Regions from separate parts of the Lysinibacillus sp. fkY74-1 genome, predicted to be linked through region 3. Evidence: riboswitches for the same ligand, from Rfam matches in the RefSeq annotation. Region 3 holds a riboswitch; each other region holds the start of a gene.
What was found. Region 3 has a riboswitch for thiamine pyrophosphate ahead of thiM (hydroxyethylthiazole kinase). Riboswitches for the same ligand answer to the same signal wherever they lie in the genome.

Region 1 (2,271 bases), 1.4 Mb from region 3:
CCAACCAATCATTGCCGCTCCAATAGCAGATGTAATATGGTCATAACCTGGAGCAATATCTGTTGTCAATGGGCCTAATGTGTAGAAGGGAGCTTCCTTACAAACCTCTAATTGCTTGTCCATATTTTCTTTAATCAAATGCATTGGAACGTGACCTGGCCCCTCCACCATTACTTGAACATCATGCTTCCATGCTATTTGGGTTAACTCACCTAATGTTTCAAGCTCCGCAAATTGCGCTTCATCGTTTGCATCCGCGATTGACCCTGGACGTAAGCCATCTCCTAATGAGAAGGCTACATCATAAGTTTTCATAATTTCACATATTTCCTCAAAATGAGTATAGAGGAAGTTTTCTTGATGATGGTATAAACACCATTGCGCCATAATGGAGCCTCCCCGAGACACAATGCCCGTTACCCGGTTTGCTGTAAGAGGAACATAACGTAAAAGAACACCCGCATGAATAGTGAAATAATCTACCCCTTGCTCTGCTTGTTCAATAAGCGTATCACGGTATACCTCCCACGTTAAATCTTCAGCTACACCATTTACCTTTTCTAATGCCTGATAGATTGGTACTGTTCCAACAGGTACTGCGGCATTTCGAATAATCCATTCTCTCGTTGTATGAATATGCTTGCCAGTTGATAGATCCATAATATTATCTGCACCCCAGCGTGTAGCCCATGTCATCTTTTCGACTTCCTCTGCAATCGAAGATGATACGGCTGAATTTCCAATGTTCGCATTAATTTTCACATGGAAGTTACGACCGATAATCATCGGCTCTGCCTCCGGATGATTAATATTGGAGGGCATAATAGCTCGACCTGCTGCAATCTCTGAACGCACGAAATCAGGGTCCATATTTTCTCGTATCGCTACAAACTCCATCTCAGGTGTAATAATTCCCTTTCTAGCATAATGCAACTGTGTTACATTTTTCCCCCTTTTTGCACGTAAAGGCATTCTCATCAATTCAGGAAAGACATTTTCTTGGATACGTGGATCATCTGCGCGACGGAAGCCATTATCCTCAGGTTTAATGGTACGCCCTTCATATTCCTCTACATCTCCTCGCTCTTGTATCCAAGTACTTCGTAAAGCCGGTAAGCCCTTTGTAATATCCACATGAAATGCAGGATCAGTATACGGGCCACTCGTATCATACACCCGAATAGGGGCATTTTCTTCATCTCCAAAGCTACCCGTCGTCGGACTTAATGTAATTTCACGCATTGGTACTAAAATATCTGGACGTGATCCTTCCACATAAACCTTTTTACTTCCTTCAAAGTTAGACATAATCATAATGTTCTTTTCACTAATCGCTGACATGAGCTACTTCTCTCCCTTAAATGTATTTTAAGTAAGGACCGAATCTAGCTCACCCCAAAAGGAAAATAAATAAAGGCCGAATCCAACATAATGATTGGATCCGGCCATGAATGTAAAGGGTCTATTGATTGCACGTAATAGGCAATAGCTTCTTAACTTTCCCACGCTGGTATGAGCCAGATCAGGTCCAAAGGGTCAAGAAACCTCTATGCGTTTCCCTCTCAGCCTGACTCATCAGACTCCCCTAGTTAATACTATTCAGTTTGATGCTAGTGTAGCAGATATTGCTAAGAGATGGAAGTTATCATTTAAATATTTTTGCCATTCTATTAAGTAAACAATACATCAGCGATATAAATCACAATCGTGACCGTTATACAACTCACAATGGTAGAAAATAAAACGGTTTGTGCAGCTGTTGCCGATTCTATATCATATTCTAATGCTAGACTTGAACTGTTGCGGGATGTGGGAAAAGCACTCGCTATAAATAATGATTGTGCTACGACCCCATTTAATCCCAGTGCAAAGATAATGACTAAAGCAATAGCTGGTCCGATAATTAATCGAGTCAAGCAGCTGATGAAGACTGTTTTATTAAACATAGTTTTAATTTCCATCTGAGACAATTGCGCGCCCAGCGTGATTAATGCAACGGCAATAAAACCATCCGCTACATGGTCTATTGGTATTTTAATAAACGGAGGAATACCAATATCAAAATAATTCATTGCCACACCAATTATTAAAGCGTGAATAATAGGCATTTTTATAAAATCCTTTAGAATCGTCATGCCTGATTTAGTAGACGAAATTAAATTATATAAACCATACGTATACGTAGTCATGTTTTGAAAGATAACGAGTATAACCTGGATGGCTACACCAATAGGTTGAGAGGCAAAAATCATTTGAGCTACCGGAATACCA
Region 2 (2,271 bases), 490 kb from region 3:
GGTGGTGAAAAGTTCAATGCGTCATTAAGTCTTGCTCTGGGAATGGCGGATGTTATTCAAAGCTTCCAAGGCAATATTCATATTGAAACTATGTTTATTGATGAGGGCTTTGGCTCGCTCGATGAGGAATCATTAAATAAAGCAATAGACACCTTAATCGATTTACAAGATTCTGGCCGAATGATTGGCGTCATCTCCCATGTGCCTGAATTAAAATCCGCGATGCCAGCAGTTTTACATGTCGAAAAAACATTAAACGGACATAGTCAAACACACTTTGAAATAAAATAAAGGAAGGTGTATTTCCGGCTTAAGGAAATACACCTTCCTTTCATTTTTTCCGAGGACTGACTGTAGAAGTTGTCCCTTTTTTTGCTGCCATCACTTTTTTTACAATCGGTATAACAATCGGCGCTAATTTAACAGCGGTTTTTACTACCTTTGATACTTTCATTAAAAACACAGCCCCTTTTTTAATTACTTCTACCTGTTTATTCTAAAAGTAAAACATTAGCGGATAACTCGAACGGCTTGAATAATATTCCATATTACGATTCCGAGCGAGACAATTCCGTAAATGGCGAACGAAATGAACCAAACGATCATTACTGTACTATTACTTGAAGTGGGATCTAAACTAAAGGTAGAAAACACAAAGACAATGAAAAATAATATACCAAATACAAAAGGAATTAAATGAGACACTAGTGCGCGAATGGAATGTCTTTTGATATCAGCATCTTTCGAAACGAAATAAACAATCAATGGTACGATGAAAGGAGCAAAGAAAATACTGAGATAGCTGAAGGCAGATAAAATTTTTTGGTTCTCCATAGTTGTACCTCCTTTTTTAATATTTACGCATGGAAATCAGCAAAGTTTCAAAAATTAAGTATGGAAGAGGTTGTAATCATTCCATGCTTTGCGTACAATGTAATTATTCAAAGTAAATTCAGATGTAACGACCACAAGGGGAGCTGATGATGTCAGCTGAGACTGGGCACGTAATGCCTTTACTCTTTGAACCTGTAAGCTAGCACTTACGTAGGGATGTGGATAGAAACCGACACTTGTACGATGTGAGGCTCTGTCCTGGCATCGTTTTTTCATTCTTGAAAATAATAAGATGTCAGAGAGAATCAAATCAGCGCTTTTCTATTCCTGCTCTTGTATCCTACATCGGAACAAAGGAGAGAATATGTATGGACAAAAAAAGACTATTAATGTTAGTGGAGATTGCAATATTTGCAGCAATTGGCCTTGTGCTGGATCAGGTCTCGTTTAAAGTATGGGCACAAGGTGGCTCTGTTAGTCTTGTCATGGTACCAATTATGTTAATTGCTATTCGCTGGGGCTTAGTAGCTGGCCTAACAACAGGCTTACTTGTAGGTGTTATGCAAACCATGTTTGGCGCTTATATTGTACACTGGCTTCAAGGGTTACTAGATTATGGCGTCGCTTTCACAGTTGTAGGATTAGCAGCCATTGTGCGCAGACCTTTACTAGAGGCAGCAAGTCAACTAAACAAAACAAAAATGGCACTTTATATTATTTTAGGTACTGTGTTTGCAGGCTTCTTGCGTTATGTAGCACATACTACTGCTGGGGCTGTATTTTTTGCGGAGTATGCCGGCGATCAAAATGCATGGATTTATTCGATTATTTATAATGGTACATATATGCTTCCTGCTACAGTATTAACAGCCATTGTGGGAGTGTTATTATTCACAGCGGCTCCACAACTTATGCAACGTAAAGCATAATGCCATCCCCCTTCATGTTGGTGAAGGGGTTTTTTATATAGTTATAAGAGAATAGCGCTTTTTGCACTTTGCCAAGGAGGCACGCATACAATATTTAAAGCGTTTAGCGTTATACGTATAAAAAGTTATGTTATATTAAAGAGTAGATATTAGATGAAAGGGACGTTATACATGATTGTAAAAACGCAAGAAGAGATTGAAGCTTTTAAAAAAATTGGACGCATTTGTGCGGAGATCCGTGAAACAATGAAGGCTGCTACAAAACCAGGTGTCACAACACTTGAACTAGATGAAATTGCCGGTCGAATGTTTGCTGAGGCAGGTGCAATTTCTGGACCAAAAGGAGAATATGACTTCCCAGGATATACTTGTATTAGTGTCAACGAGGAAGTAGCGCACGGTATCCCAGGTAAACGTGTTATTCAGGAGGGAGATATCGTTAATATCGATGTTTCAGGCTCTTTAGATGGCTACTTTGCCGACACAGGTATTTCTTTTGTAGTCGGTG
Region 3 (2,271 bases):
TTGGAATACGAGGAGACTGCATGGAAAAATATTTGTCATTTTTTATAAATACATAATCAATCGCATATAACGAATTGGGGAGATGCCCACCTTTAATGATGACACAGTGAACACCTAGTTGGAAAAAGCATTGAGCGACCTCCTCCATATCAGAGAATTGATTTATTTTTCTTCCAGTAAGTGCCTCTGCTTCTGGTATATTTGGTGTCACAATTGTAGCAAGTGGTAGTAAAGAAATGCGCATGGCTTCAATAGCCTCTTGCTGCAATAAGTTTTCTCCACCTTTTGCAATCATAACTGGATCAACAATTAGTGGGATTTTTAAATCCTGTAAAATGTGTGCGATTGTCTGAATAATATCCGAGGAATAAAGCATCCCCGTTTTAATCGCAGCAATCGAAAAATCTTCTAGTAATGCATGAAATTGTTTTTCAACAAAATTAACTTCAATTGGGAAAACCCCTGTTACACCTCGTGTGTTTTGAGCAGTTAAAGCTGTAATAACTGAGGTACCGAAAACCCCTAATTCCTGGAATGTTTTTAAATCAGCCTGAATACCAGCGCCACCACCACTATCTGAGCCTGCAATTGTCGTTACAATATGCATGAAGCCTCACCCTCCTTTGAAAGACGATGAAGGGCATTTAGCAAAGCAATTTGAATATCCCCGATATCCTCTGTAAAGGCTGATGCTAGCTCAGCTGCTTTTTTGTAGTAAGTGAGGGTTTCCACTAATTGACTGTATGGATCTTCTCCTGAAGAGTATGCGGCTCCACATATAGCACTAAGTAAACAGCCTGTACCAGTGACTTCTGTCATTTGTGAATTTCCACCAGTTATCCATTGGCTCTGCACACCGTCTGTCATAAAATCATGTTCGCCTGTAACAATGACTATACAGTTGTAGCGTTGAGCCAATAATGTTGCTTCTGTTTCTATGTCAATAAATCCATCACCACTATCAACACCTTTTTGTTGCCATTCCACATTCACTAATGCCGCAAGTTCTCCCTTGTTACAGCGTATGACCGCAAATTGTATGTCTGTAAGTAATTGGTGTACGGTTTCCTTGCGATAAACTGTGGCACCTGCGCCAACTGGATCTAATATAACAGGAATACCAAGGGTATTTGCCTTTTTTCCTGCTAACAGCATCGCTTCCTTTGTTCGATCATTCAGTGTACCAATATTGATTAAAAGAGCTTCTGCAATGGCGACCATTTCTTCTACCTCATGGCTGTCATCAGCCATGACAGGAGAGGCTCCTAATGCCAATAAGCCATTTGCTTGGAAATTAGCCACAACATAATTAGTTATACAGTGTATAAGCGGTTGTTGTTGACGAATCGTTTGAAAAATCATTTTAGTCCTCCTTCATGGGTGGACGTAAGCACGCAAAAAAAGGCTCTTTTGTGTAAAAATGCACGAAAAAGAGCCTTTCATCTGAAAAAAAGATGTTCATTGCTCCCTACGTCAGTATTAACTAACAGGTTCAAAGGGTCAGGTTTTACCTTCTCAACTCTTTATGAGTCCCCCTGCAATCTTGCTTTTAGTTGACCAAAATGTACCATACTTTTCATATGTATTCAATAGCAAGTTTTCCTATCAGCAAAACGTGACTGATGCCATATAGGTAAGTATGATAGTTGTCATGACTTTACTCAAATCAAGTGTAAACCATTGAAAATTCTAAGAAAGGAGTATAATGTGTCTTATCAAAAGGGGGCATTTGCCATGAAAAGACAAGAATTAGTAGCACCAGAATGGTATAACATAACTGATGAATTTGAAAAATATGCTAAGGATTCAACTAAAAATGCATTGATAATTTATGAAGAGCATTCTGATGTACAATTTATCACCTACGCACATTTACTTGAAAGAGCGAATCAGGCGGCACATGTATTTACAAAAAATGGATTAACTAAAGGTGATGTCATTTTAGTGATGGTACCACGCTCAGTAGAAGCATACATTGTCTATATTGCTGCATTAAAAGCGGGTTTAACAATCATTCCAAGCTCTGAAATGCTAAGAACAAAAGATATTGAGTATCGTATTCATCATGCCGATGCTAAAGCAATTGTGGCCTTTGAGCCTTACATTCAGCAATTTGATCAAGTAGAAAATTTACAAGAGGTGCAGCTATTTGTTATTGGAAATGCTCATGAGCCATGGCAGCCATTGTTAGACATAATGCGAAAGCAACCAACAACTTACATAAGTTCTACACCAACAAAAAGTACAGACCATGCATTTTTAGCTTATACA

Region 1: it holds a riboswitch for thiamine pyrophosphate, as region 3 does, so the genes downstream of both, thiC (phosphomethylpyrimidine synthase ThiC) here and thiM (hydroxyethylthiazole kinase) in region 3, are expected to answer to the same signal.
Region 2: it holds a riboswitch for thiamine pyrophosphate, as region 3 does, so the genes downstream of both, thiT (energy-coupled thiamine transporter ThiT) here and thiM (hydroxyethylthiazole kinase) in region 3, are expected to answer to the same signal.

The regions. Positions count from the first base shown of each region.
Region 1 is NZ_CP170173.1:211,945-214,215, reverse strand. Features, by position in the region: gene thiC (phosphomethylpyrimidine synthase ThiC) at 1-1,341, opposite strand, end outside; TPP riboswitch at 1,483-1,597, opposite strand; gene ACE1MS_RS01015 (AEC family transporter) at 1,671-2,271, opposite strand, start outside.
Region 2 is NZ_CP170173.1:3,924,061-3,926,331, reverse strand. Features, by position in the region: gene ACE1MS_RS19495 (SbcC/MukB-like Walker B domain-containing protein) at 1-291, shown strand, start outside; gene ACE1MS_RS19490 (hypothetical protein) at 332-454, opposite strand; gene ACE1MS_RS19485 (DUF4870 domain-containing protein) at 511-834, opposite strand; TPP riboswitch at 961-1,068, shown strand; gene thiT (energy-coupled thiamine transporter ThiT) at 1,203-1,763, shown strand; gene map (type I methionyl aminopeptidase) at 1,935-2,271, shown strand, end outside.
Region 3 is NZ_CP170173.1:3,431,797-3,434,067, reverse strand. Features, by position in the region: gene thiD (bifunctional hydroxymethylpyrimidine kinase/phosphomethylpyrimidine kinase) at 1-607, opposite strand, end outside; gene thiM (hydroxyethylthiazole kinase) at 595-1,362, opposite strand; TPP riboswitch at 1,449-1,547, opposite strand; gene mbcS (acyl-CoA synthetase MbcS) at 1,735-2,271, shown strand, end outside.